Regions from separate parts of the Thiorhodovibrio winogradskyi genome, predicted to be linked through region 2. Evidence: predicted binding sites of a transcription regulator. Region 2 holds the regulator's gene; the other holds the start of a gene.
The links. Region 2 encodes FNR, which switches genes on or off when oxygen is low (the NO sensors DNR and NnrR bind a similar motif). Its sites were predicted from a motif close to TTGATNTANATCAA; they were not measured.
Positions count from the first base shown of each region.

Region 1 (5,867 bases), 1.6 Mb from region 2:
CCGACCTTGACCTCTGGCTCCTGGATATAAATCCAGTTATCACGAATCCATTCCCCTTCTGTGTTTACCAAGCGGTTAGTCGACGCTTTCACAGGCCGAAGCAACAAGCCTACCGTAATGAAATCACGGTAAAGAAGCCCATTCGCAATTGTTTTTATCTGTTCAGGTGGTGGGGGATGAATTTGCTCAATGAGTTGTTTTACCGGCAAAGTCGAGATAAACCAATCCCCAGTCATTATGCGCCTGGTTCCGGTTGGCCCAATAACCGTGATGGATGAAATTTTACCAGAGGGAATTTGGTGCAGCTCCGCGACGGAGGTACGCAAATGAATCTCTCCGCCCATTTTTTCGACAAGTTCAGCGACTCGTTCCCAAAGTTGGCCCGGGCCAAGTTTGGGATACAGAAATCGCTCGATCAGGCTGGTTTCGATTTCTCTTCCCGGCTGTGTCTTGCTCTTAGGCATCAGACTGCGGACAGCGTGACTGAGGAGATTGAATATCGAAACACCCTTAATTCTTTGAGCCCCCCAATCTGGAGAAATCTGGCGGCACGAAACACCCCAGACTTTCTCAGTGTAATCGCGAAAAAAACTCTCATACAATGGCCAACCAAAACGATTGACCAAAAAATCCTCAAGCGTTCGCTCCGGCATGATCGGGAAAATTTTTTTTTCAATATAACCAAAAAGTATGGTGACCGCGGTGGTGAACCCAAATTGCCGCAGCGCCTTGAATGATGGACGAAGCGGATAATCAAATAGATGACCACGAAACAGAATGCGGGATAACCGGGATCGAACCAGCATGACCAAGTCGGTTGTTTCCGGATCTGGCCCCACGGGATCTATTTGCAATGCCCCATGAGAGACTTGACTGCGATCCGCTTGATTCAATTTCTCAAGAGAGGAAACCCCCTGTATTGGGAGTATACCCAGCCACCAGTCAAGCACGCGCTGAGATTTGGAAAAAAATCGATGTCCGCCAATATCAATACGATTTCCCTTATAAACCACAGTGCGTGATATACCCCCAAGGCATTCACCAGCCTCAAAAAGCACAGGCTTGATGTTGGATCGGCTCGCCAACTCATACGCCGCAGTCAGGCCGGCGGGACCACCGCCGATAATGATGGCGATTTGTTGTGACCCGGTATTAGACATGGTTAAAGACCCTCTCGGTTCTTAAAACTACTCTCGCGCACATGTGGGGAAAGTTTCGTGATTCAATCATCAATACCAGTCGCTACTGGGGGCGCAATTACTTTCTGTCGGAAGCTAATCATCTTGTGCGCCGGATAGGAGTAAAGAGAAACCACCGCAACCGCGGCGACGTGACTCATCAACTCAACATTGTTTCTAAGTTCCCGCGGGACTGAAAACTCAGCAAAAACCGACAACAAATAGTTACGAAACAAAGTAGCAATAAGCGCGGTAACCCCTAAACCGATCATGGAGACGAAAATAAATGCGTGTATTTCATGAGCCAAAGAGCGGTTGCTTCTACTAAAAGTGTATATTCTGTTTAAATAGAAGCTGGCAAGCATTCCGATTAAAAAGGCAAAGGCTATCGATACAGGGTAGCGCCAATCTTCCCGAAACCCAAATGCGGCATAAAACACATACCCCGCTACGATATTTAGTCCAGCCGCAATGCCCGAACACTGGATGAATCGGCTAAATTCATGGACAAAGATCGCACCTCGCGCCTTGATCATCTGCTGCGTCGAGACTTTCATGAATAAATACCAATAAACTGAGCCATAATCCCATTTCTACTCTGCATCCAATAGCCGATAGATCAGCAGAAAATCCGCCTCCAGTGCCTCGGGCAGGCGGATTATATAGTCGATCAGGCGGAATCACTTTTCAATCAGCGCGCACTCGTAGCCGCACTCTTACTTCAGGCAGATCAAGCGGAATTTCCAGTCTTTCAGCGTCTGCGCATCGTCGGTGACCTTGGCACCTATCCGCGCATCTTCCCTGTACCACCAATCACCATGATGGGACAGTATCTCAGCAGATCCTAGGCGCTGTATACAGTCCTAGCGGTGCTGGGGCCGGAAGATATGGATAATTGTAAGGACTCAAGGTTATCCTCCAAATCCAATGAAAAAAATGCTCACGGTCGAGAGCTAAATACGACAGTAATTAAGTAAACGGAGAGTAAGCCGGGAACTTGTCCGCGTTTAGGTCAAGCTTTGTTTTCTCTGTTTCCGCCTGGTTTCATCGTGGCTTGAAAAGAATTCGAACCTGGTACCTTTAATCTGCCTATCTGCCCAGCAGCCTTCGATGATACATCTGTCATGTGCGGCGATGAAGCCGCGCGCAGCCGCGTCGCTGTCCTCAAGGGGACGTCGGGCGTAGTGTCCTCGACGGTACGACTTTCACGAATCAACCTCCTACACCGCTTGACTCAAGTCAAGGCTAAGTTCGGTGTCGGGCCGCAGACTCCCTCCCGTGCTGATCGTGCGCCTACCGAACGGCGTGGCGCGCTCCAGGCAGCCTGTTCAAAATACACCAAAACGCTACTAAACCATATCGGGAGTCTACTTAATGTTCTGCAACCAATGCGAGCAAACCTTTCGTAACAGCGCCTGCGTCAACAGCCCAGGCGTGTGTGGCAAGAACGAGGATGTCCAATCCTTGCAAGAGCTGCTGATCTTTGGCCTTAAAGGCATGGCCGCCTATGCACATCACGCCCGCCGGCTCGGCCAGTCGGATGAAGCCGTCTCAGCCTTCATCGAAGAGGCCCTGTTCGCCACCATGACCAATGTCAACTTCGACGAAGACACCCTGCTCACGTATTGCCTGGAGTGCGGCGAGAAGAATCTGCGTGTGATGCAGATGCTCGATGAGGGCCATATCGCCACTTTCGGCGCGCCGCGCCCGACACCGTTACGCGAAGGCACCCAGGCCGGCCCAGGCATTCTGGTCACCGGCCATGATCTGCTCGATCTGTGGCAATTGCTCGAACAGGTTAAAGGCACCGACATCAAGGTCTATACCCACGGCGAGATGATGCCGGCGCACATGTACAGCAAATTCCAGGAGCATCCCAATCTCGCCGGTCATTATGGCGGCGCCTGGCAGGATCAGAAAAAGGAATTCGCCGCCTTCCCCGGCCCCATCGTCGGCACCACCAACTGCGTGCTGATTCCGCCCGACAGCTACCGTGATCGGCTATTCACCACCAATGCCGTCGCCGTGCCTGCCGGGCAGCACATCACCGATGGCGATTTCAGCGCCGTGATTGCCGCCGCGCGCGCCTGTCCGCCCTGTGAAGAGCGCCTGGGCGCCGAGCAGCCGGTCGGCTTCCATCGCCAGGTGATTCTGGAGCAGGCCGGGCCGATTCTGGAGGCGATCAAGGCCGGCAAGATCAGCCATTTCTTTGTCATCGGCGGCTGCGATGGCGCCGAGAAGGGGCGGAATTATTTTACTGACTACGCCGCCGCCACGCCGGAGGATTCATTCATTCTCACGCTCGGCTGCGGCAAGTATCGCATTCGCGATCATGTGTATGGCGAGCATCTCGGCCTGCCGCGTCTGCTCGACATGGGGCAGTGCAATGATGCCTATGGCGCCATCATGGTCGCGGTGGCACTGGCCGAGGCACTAGACTGCACAGTGAATGATCTGCCGCTGACCCTGGTGATCAGTTGGTTCGAGCAAAAAGCGGTGGCGGTGCTGCTGACGCTGCTGTATCTGGGCGTGAAGGGCATCAACTTAGGCCCGCAGCCGCCGGCTTTCATCACGCCCAATATCTTTGCCCGGCTGCAAGCGGCTTATGACCTGCGCCTGACGAATGGCGATCCGCTGGAGGATCTGAAACTGGCCTTGGCCGCCTGAGCGTCCAGAACCTTGCCAAGGCCATGCCTCCAGACACTCGCGCGATCGCCAGCCTGGCGTTACTGTAGACCATCCCGGTCTTCGCCAGCGCACCGCGCGCGGCCTTGCGTTTTCTCGCCGCCGGCTGTCATCCGCGCCAGGCGCACCGTGGTCAAGTACTGTGCAACCGCGGCGAGCGCCTGGAGGGCTTCCATATCCTGGAGCATGGCCGGGTAAAAACTGGCGCTGCTCTCGGCCGATGGGGATGAGCGGGTGCTGGAAATCCTCCGGCCCCCACGCACCTTTGGCGAGGCGGCGGCCTTTCTCGGACAACCCTGCGCACTGCATGTCGAAGCGCTGAGCGATGCCCGGCTGCTTTTTATCGACGTCCGCCAGGTGCGCGCCACCATTTTGCGCACTGGCCCGAAGTCGCCAAGCTGATGCTTCGCCTGGTAGCCGAGCGCGCGCAGCGGTTGCTGATCGATCTCGAGGCCTGTTGCCTGCACACGGCCGCCCAGCGGGTCGTCGCCTTGCTGCTGCGTGAGGCGAGCCCCAGCGTCACGGCGCCGGACAGCGCCCAACTGGAGTTGCTGGCGTCGAAGATTTTGGTCGCATCCAGCCTGAACCTGTCGTCGGAAACCTTCTCCCGCGAGCTACACGCATTGGCGCGGTGCGGACTGATCCGGGTCGAGCGGCGGCGGATTCAAATTCCCTCACTGGCGCGCTTGCGCCAGTTGGGCGGGCTCCCCGTGGCGGATATTGCCTGCCCAGACCGCGCGCCTCTGTTCGCTGCGGCCAGCGCCACTGGCTGAGATGTCTTTGTGTTTTTGTCAATTAAAGCCCGAATGACGGATCAAACTTAATGTGGATCAAGACCAACCGGGCAATCCGGTCTATGTTTCCTGCCCGCTCAGCAACGAGGTGCTGTCGGGCGAGCGCGATATCGACAACCTCACCTTCGACTACCGGGGCCTGAGCCGGCGCGGCATCTCGATGATGGGCGATGAAATCGTCGAGATCGACTCGGTCAAGCACGCGGTGGTCGGCAAGGGCGGTGCCGTCTACAACTACGATAAACTCATCCTCGCGCCCGGCGTGTCTTTCGACTTCGGCGCCATCGACGGCATGAGCGCCGAACTGGCCGACACCCGCATCCAGCACGCCTGGAAAGCCGGCGCCCAGACCCGACTGCTGCGCCAGCAGCTCAAGGCCATGCCCGATGGTGGCCTGTGCGCCATTGTCGCGACGCCCAATCCCTTCCGCTGCCCGCCCGGCCCCTATGAGCGGGCGGCGCAGATCGCGCTCTACTTCAGCCACCACAAGCCAAAATCCAAGGTGATGATTTTCGACGCCAAGGACGCCTTCTCCAAGCAGGCGTTGTTCCAGGCCGGTTGGAAGGAACACTACGGCGACATGATCGAATGGATTCCAGCCGCCGCTGGCGGCGAGATCGAAGCCATTGATGCCGACAGCATGACCCTGACCGGTGTGGTCGAGGACTTTCACGCCGATGTGATCAGCCTCATCCCCCGGCAGCGCGCCGCCGAGCTGGCGTTCGCCAACGGGTTGACCGATGCCAGCGGCTGGTGCCCGGTCGATCAGCAGACCTTTGCGTCCACCCAGCATCCGGATATCCATGTGATCGGCGACGCGGTGATCGCCGGTGAAATGCCCAAATCCGGCTATGCCGCCAACTCCCAGGGCAAGGTGTGCGCCATGGCGGTGGTCGCCGCCCTCAATGGTCAGCCGGCCCCAGCGCCCTCCTAGGTCAACACCTGCTACAGCATTCTGGCACCCAATCATGGCATCTCGGTGGCCGGTGTCTATGAGCTCAAGGACGGCGAGATCGTCTCGGTGCCGGGCGCCGGCGGCCTGTCCGATCCCCAGGCCGACGCGCGCACGCGGGCGATCGAGGTGCAATTCGCGCTTGGCTAGTATCGCAACATCACGGCGAATATGTTCAATTGAGATAAATCAATTTCCGCCATTTTCGCATCCCCTGCGCCGCGCATTCATGAGGTAAATCAAGATTCGTCGCCCGAT
Region 1 covers NZ_CP121472.1:4,606,278-4,612,144, forward strand. The annotation lists gene Thiowin_RS21095 (NAD(P)/FAD-dependent oxidoreductase) at 1-1,160, opposite strand, end outside; gene Thiowin_RS21100 (GtrA family protein) at 1,223-1,735, opposite strand; gene hcp (hydroxylamine reductase) at 2,553-3,845, shown strand; gene Thiowin_RS21110 (hypothetical protein) at 3,905-4,051, opposite strand; gene Thiowin_RS21115 (cyclic nucleotide-binding domain-containing protein) at 4,098-4,265, shown strand; gene Thiowin_RS21120 (Crp/Fnr family transcriptional regulator) at 4,265-4,636, shown strand; gene Thiowin_RS21125 (FAD/NAD(P)-binding oxidoreductase) at 4,689-5,591, shown strand; gene Thiowin_RS21130 (FCSD flavin-binding domain-containing protein) at 5,637-5,759, shown strand.
Region 1: the regulator FNR is predicted to act here: its motif matches at 2,408-2,421, upstream of hcp (hydroxylamine reductase).

Region 2 (5,867 bases):
CCAGCGGCTGGTCGCCATCGACCAAGCCAGTGGAGGCCAGTGTGTGTGGCTGCGGCAGACCGAGGCCGGCTCTGGCTCATGAGCGATGTCGGTCTGCCGGCTGCCAGTCATTGGGGGCAGCTATCAATTAGCTGGCAGCTTGAAGGTTCCGAAGTTGATGATGAAGTGGCTGAGGATGGACGCGAAGTAACCCGCCGCGATATAGGGCGTCCATTTAAGATGCCCGAAGAAGGTATACATGCCCTTGGACTGGCCCATCAGCGCCACGCCGGCGGCGGAGCCAATGGATAGCAGGCTGCCGCCCACGCCAGCGGTGAGTGTCACCAGCAGCCACTGGCCCTGGCTCATCTCCGGGCTCATGGTCAGTACCGCGAACATCACCGGGATATTATCCACAACAGCAGACAGAATGCCGATTAGCGTGTTGGCGATGGTTGGGCCCATGCCGTCGTAGGCGACATGGGAGACCAGTTCCAGATAGCCGATGAAACCCAAGGCGCCGACGCACAAAATGACACCGTAGAAGAACATCAGGGTGTCCCACTCCGCGCGTGCCACCTTGTTGAAGATATTAAAAGGCATGCTGTCTTCGATGTTGCCAGCGCGTACCGTCGACATCTCACCGGTCATGTTCAGGTAATAACTAAAGAAGCTCAGGTACGCCAGACCCGTCATCATGCCCAGGACCGGCGGCAGGTGGTAGTAATTGTGAAAGCTCACCGCCGTGGCAATGGTCGCGAGGAACAAGAGCACCACCCGAATGGCGCCGCGCTTCATGCGTACGCGCTCCTGGCTCGGCGGCGGCTTGACGTTGGGAATTTCCTTGTGCATGAACCAGGCTGGCACCGCGAAGCTAACCAGCGCGGGGATGAACAACCGGAAGAAGGACTCGAAATCAATAATGCCCTTCTGCCAGACCATCAGGGTGGTGATGTCGCCAAAGGGGCTGAAGGCGCCGCCTGAGTTGGCCGCGATCACGATGTTGATACAGGCCAGGCCAACAAACTTGGGACTGTCGGCGCCCACCGCCATCACCACTGCGCACATCAACAGCGCGGTGGTCAGGTTGTCGGCCACCGGCGAGATAAAAAAGGCCAGAAAACCCGTCATCCAGAACAGCGTGCGGTAGCCAAACCCCATGCGCAGCAGCCAGGAGCGTAGGGCATCGAAAACCAGGCGCTCCTCCATGGTGTTGATGTAGGTCATGGCCGCGAGCAGGAACAAAAACAGCTCGCCGAACTCCATGATGTTGTGTCGCACCGCTTCGGCCGCCGCATGGGGGCTGCCGTGATGGGTTTCGTAGTAGTAGGCAATGAGCAGCCAGATCGCGCCAGCCGCCAGCATCACCGGCTTGGACTTGCGCAGATGGGTAAATTCCTCCGTCATCACCAGGCCATAGGCGACGACAAAGATCAGCAGCGAGGTCAGTCCCACCCAGGTGGTGGTCAGATTCAGATGTGCGGTGCCGCCCTCGGATGCCAGCAGGCCGCCAGAGAAGAACAGCAAAAGTGTTCCCAGCAGCGCGCTGCTGATGCCGATGGAGGCGCGGCCAAGACCAGCCAAGGCCGGGAGATGACGCGCAGGTTGATCGCGAAGGTCATGCATGACAGGAAATCCTGAAAGAGACTGCAAATGCCGGTTGCCTGCAACCAGCCGGGCGGAAAAGGGCACTAAGGATGTCGTGATTGCGCCGCCGATGCAAGGCGGGTTGACTGTCCCTCGCCTTGCGCGCAAGCGACGGTATGGAGGTAGATGTGTTTTTTTGCGCGATGGTGGCGGGCTCGGCGGCTCCGGCAAGGGCGCCAGCCCGCAAGAAAATCAGCTGGTTTCGCGCTTGCCCGTGCGGTTTTGTGCGATGCCCGCCAGGGCTTCAATACGCGGCATGTTAAGTACCTGAACATGTTTTCTGTCAACATCCAGCATTCGCTCGTCTTGAAAGCGGGTAAACAGCCGGCTCACGGTCTCAACCGCCAGGCCTAGATAATTGCCAATCTCATGCCGGGACATGCTGAGGTGAAAATCCGTAGTCGACAGACCGCGCTTGCCCAGACGTTGGGACAAACTGACCAGAAAAGCCGCCAGGCGCTCCTCGGCATTGCGTTTGCCCAGCAGCATCAGGAGTTCGGATTCCTCGACAATCTCCTTGCTCAGCAGGCGGTAGAGTTGATGCTGTAGCGAGGGCAGGGTGGCCGCCAACTCCTCGAGCCTGCGGAAGGGAACCTCGCAGATCGCCGAAGTCTCAAGCACCCGCGCCGAACAGGCGTGAAAATCCTGATCGATGGCGTCCAGGCCGATCAACTCACCGGGCAAGTGAAAGCCAAGCACCTGCTCGCCGCCCTCTGAGCTCGGGGTGTAGGTCTTGACCGACCCGGTCTTGACGACAAAGAGAGATTGAAAACGCTCACCGCCGTAAAACAGATGCTCGCCGCGATGCAGCGGCCGCGAGCGCTTGATCACGCTCTCCAGCTTCTCGACATCCTCGCCTGACAAGCCCATTGGCAGGCAAAGGGCGTTAAGCGAGCAGTTGCGGCAAGCAACCCGGATATTTTCGAAAGAAATAATTTTATCCTGACTCAAGGCGCTCCACTCCGATCAGTTTTTTGCCATTTTGCAGCCGTCATTGACGGAGATCAAGTGGAGCCTCCCATCAGGCCAACCCTAGATGCAAACAGGGAATCGAGCAGGCACAAAAAAGCCGCGCCTGGGTCGGCGCGGCTCGGAGCCCAGCTCAGGCACTCGGTGCCTGGGCTGTCTGCGCTGTGTAACAGACTGCTAGAGTCAGTCTTACTTGGATTCGCCGCTGTTGGCCGGAGCCGGAGGCGCGCCATAGGGAGCACCATAGGGAGCCGGGGGCGCGTAGCCATAACCCGGATGGCCGTAGCCGCCATAGGGGTAGCCGTGGCCATAAGGGCCATAGCCATAATAGTCACGGTTATAGCCATAACCGCGGCCACGTCCTAGACCGCGACCACCACCCGACATGCTCATGTTGAAGTCGCCATAGCCGTCGCCCAACATGTCACCCAAGCCATCACCCCAGCCATCATTGTAACCACCGGGGCCGCCCCAACCAGGACCCCACCAAGCCTGTGCGGTACCCATAGAGAAGGCGGCAGCGCCAGCAATGGCGGCAACGCCAATCATCTTAGAAAACTTCGTCATTGTCTCTCTCCTAAATGGTAACGTCTTTCGGGTAAGCAGTTGATGTCAGAACAGGAAACCAGGACTGCCCGGCCATCTGAAAGGGTCGGGGCCGAGTGGGTCGGACCCGCGTGAGTCGGTCCAGCTTGTCTGGCTCAGTTGGCCCAGGTGACAGCTTAGGCCGATTCCTGCCGACTGTCGGGTCACCAGACTTTCTTGACCGCTCCCGCGGCCCCGACTCGCGCATTCGCCGAAGCGAATAACTCAAGAGTATACGTGCAGCTTCCGCGCTTGTGAAGTGCTGACGCACCGCATTTGACGCGATTTGACAAGGGGAATTGTCATTTCCACCATCATCGCCGCCACTACAGGGTGCTGCAAGAGACATTGATTCTTGAGCAATGCACAAGAAGTTAAGTGACTCAAGCGCATGCCAGAATCCTAACTGTCGCAGCCCCGCGGCGCCAAGCGCAATCAATGCAACGGTGGATCCACAGCCGGAACCTTCTCGACCGGCGCGACTTGCTTGTCCGGACGGCGCTGAGGGGTTGCGTCTTCGGGCAGGTCGCCGATCATCATGACAGTCGTGGGGTAAACGTCGAGATCGCGCAGACTCACGCGCAAATGCTCGCTATCCCAGCGCAGCTCGTTGAAAATCGCCGAGGGGGAGCGCAGACGCCGCGACAGGGTGCCGGCGCTAATCATGCGCACCGGCCCCGCCACGCTCTGCTCGGTGAGGTCAAAGGCATCATGGACATGACCCGCGAGCAGCGGGCGTTTGGCGAGTTCCTTAAGAGCGCCTTCTGGCCATGCCGGGTCAGCGCGGTTCCCTTGGTGCCCACCTCGCGCAGCGGGTGATGCGCGGTGACCAGATCGCGTGCGCCCTCCGGCAGCGCATCGAGTGTGTTCAGAAAGCGCGCGAGCGAGGCCAGTTCTAGCATGGGCAGATATTCATTCCCAGCATGAGCATGAGTCCTCCGCCGATAAAAGAAAAAGCGATCGACAGCCAAAACGACACTGGGCGTTCTATTCGCTTCGCCGTTGTGAAATTCCATTGAAATTCGCCACGTATGAGCGCATAGATACCATAGCCTATCACTAGTACCGCTATGAAAAGTATTGAGTAATCAAACTGAGTGTAATCAATCATGAGACACCATCTTCTGGATTATTCGAGGGTTAAGACGGTCACCTGACTTGGAGCCAGGGTCATGCCGGGGGCATTGGGCATGATTCCCACTGAATTCTGCTCGGTCATAATGTTGAAGTGACGTGCCGGTGCGCCGCCAGCTAAGATGATGAGTTAGGGGGTCTCAGGTGAAAATGGATTAGCGGTCGCGGTCTAGGCGCTTGGACGCTGTTGCAAAATTGCCGAGTTGATAGATCGCTATGTCATTGGCACCGAAGGTAAACTTGTCGAATGGTTTCTGCTCTAATTCCTGTAACAAATTGAGTGGCGCCACACCGATCGTGACATGCGGATTGAACCTATCTCCAGTCTGGTTCAGCACGAATGTCTCAACATAATGGAACAGGCTCGGATCAAACGGAGAACCTGACTGATCAGGAACGAATGCGGATTCATCTCCCCCTTTTCGCGCATAGTCTCTCCCAGCCTCAATGACATCTTGCTGCAACGCATGCAACTGGTCAATGGGTTCGATCAAGAAACCGGCCAGCCCATTCTGGCCGGTTGGAAAGTGATAAAGACCTGTCGCCGTTAGTTCGAGAGTGCGCCAGTCAAACTCCGACTTAACCTGAGCCACAGCCGCCAACATCCTAGGTAGATCGGATTCGGCAATGAACATCTGTATCAGCGTGATGTGAGGAAGATGTCCTTCGTCTAGCTTGAATCCATTGGGGTATTGCTCACGCAGCGCCGTATTCCATTTTTTTGCTTCAGCCACCATCTTCGGGCCTGGCTGAATCAAGACATCAATGGCGATCAGATTACTTTGGCCAAAGGCGATAGACGTGGATAGTAAGAATACCGCTAAAAGGATCATTGGAATTCTTAGCATTGTTGTCATCATGATCAGTGGTTCCTAGATTGCCGTGGCCTTGCTGGAATATTCTGTGTCGGATAGATGACAGTCGCCGGGCAACTAGCGTCGCTAGTGTCAGACTCCTGATGACAGTCCAGCGGATCGTGAGATTTCGAGAAGCAGAGTCCGATCGCGTAAAGGTAAGCGGTATCGCCACGGTTGGGGGTGACGCATTCGATGATCGGATTGACGCCAAAGGCCTTCTTGAGCACGTTGACAAGGGTAACCGATGCGATTGGTGTCATGGCGTTGGGCATGATTCCAGCATGATCCAAAACCGATGCAATGTCGTATCTTTTGTTCAGATCCATTGCCAGCTGAAAGTAAGCAGATTGCCCGTCCACTTGGGGATCGCAGAGTGCGGCACAGGTTCCGTGTTTTTCCCATTCGTGACGCCATGCCCAAGTGCGGCCCCGCGCCGTGGTGTCGGCCTGTTCGAACTCCGGATTGGGCCAGATGGTATCGAGTGCGGGCTCTAGGCCGCTGACCGCGTCGCGGGAAAACTCAGGACCATCGCAAGAGATGAATAGTCGCTCTCCGGCAGGAGCTGAAGGCCATAATCCGTGTACGATCCAGTTCCGCGAAGCATTGGGAATGATGCACATGGCGCCTTCTTTTGCGTACTTGATGCAGACACTTGGCGACCAATCGCGCATGAAAATATAGTGTGCGAATCGCTCG
Region 2 covers NZ_CP121472.1:3,024,119-3,029,985, reverse strand. The annotation lists gene dnaQ (DNA polymerase III subunit epsilon) at 1-82, shown strand, start outside; gene nhaD (sodium:proton antiporter NhaD) at 124-1,605, opposite strand; gene fnr (fumarate/nitrate reduction transcriptional regulator Fnr) at 1,819-2,577, opposite strand; gene Thiowin_RS13705 (sulfur globule family protein) at 2,785-3,162, opposite strand; gene Thiowin_RS13700 (hypothetical protein) at 3,616-3,846, opposite strand; gene Thiowin_RS13695 (hypothetical protein) at 3,843-4,082, opposite strand; gene Thiowin_RS13690 (2'-5' RNA ligase family protein) at 4,470-5,174, opposite strand; gene Thiowin_RS13685 (T2 family ribonuclease) at 5,177-5,867, opposite strand, start outside.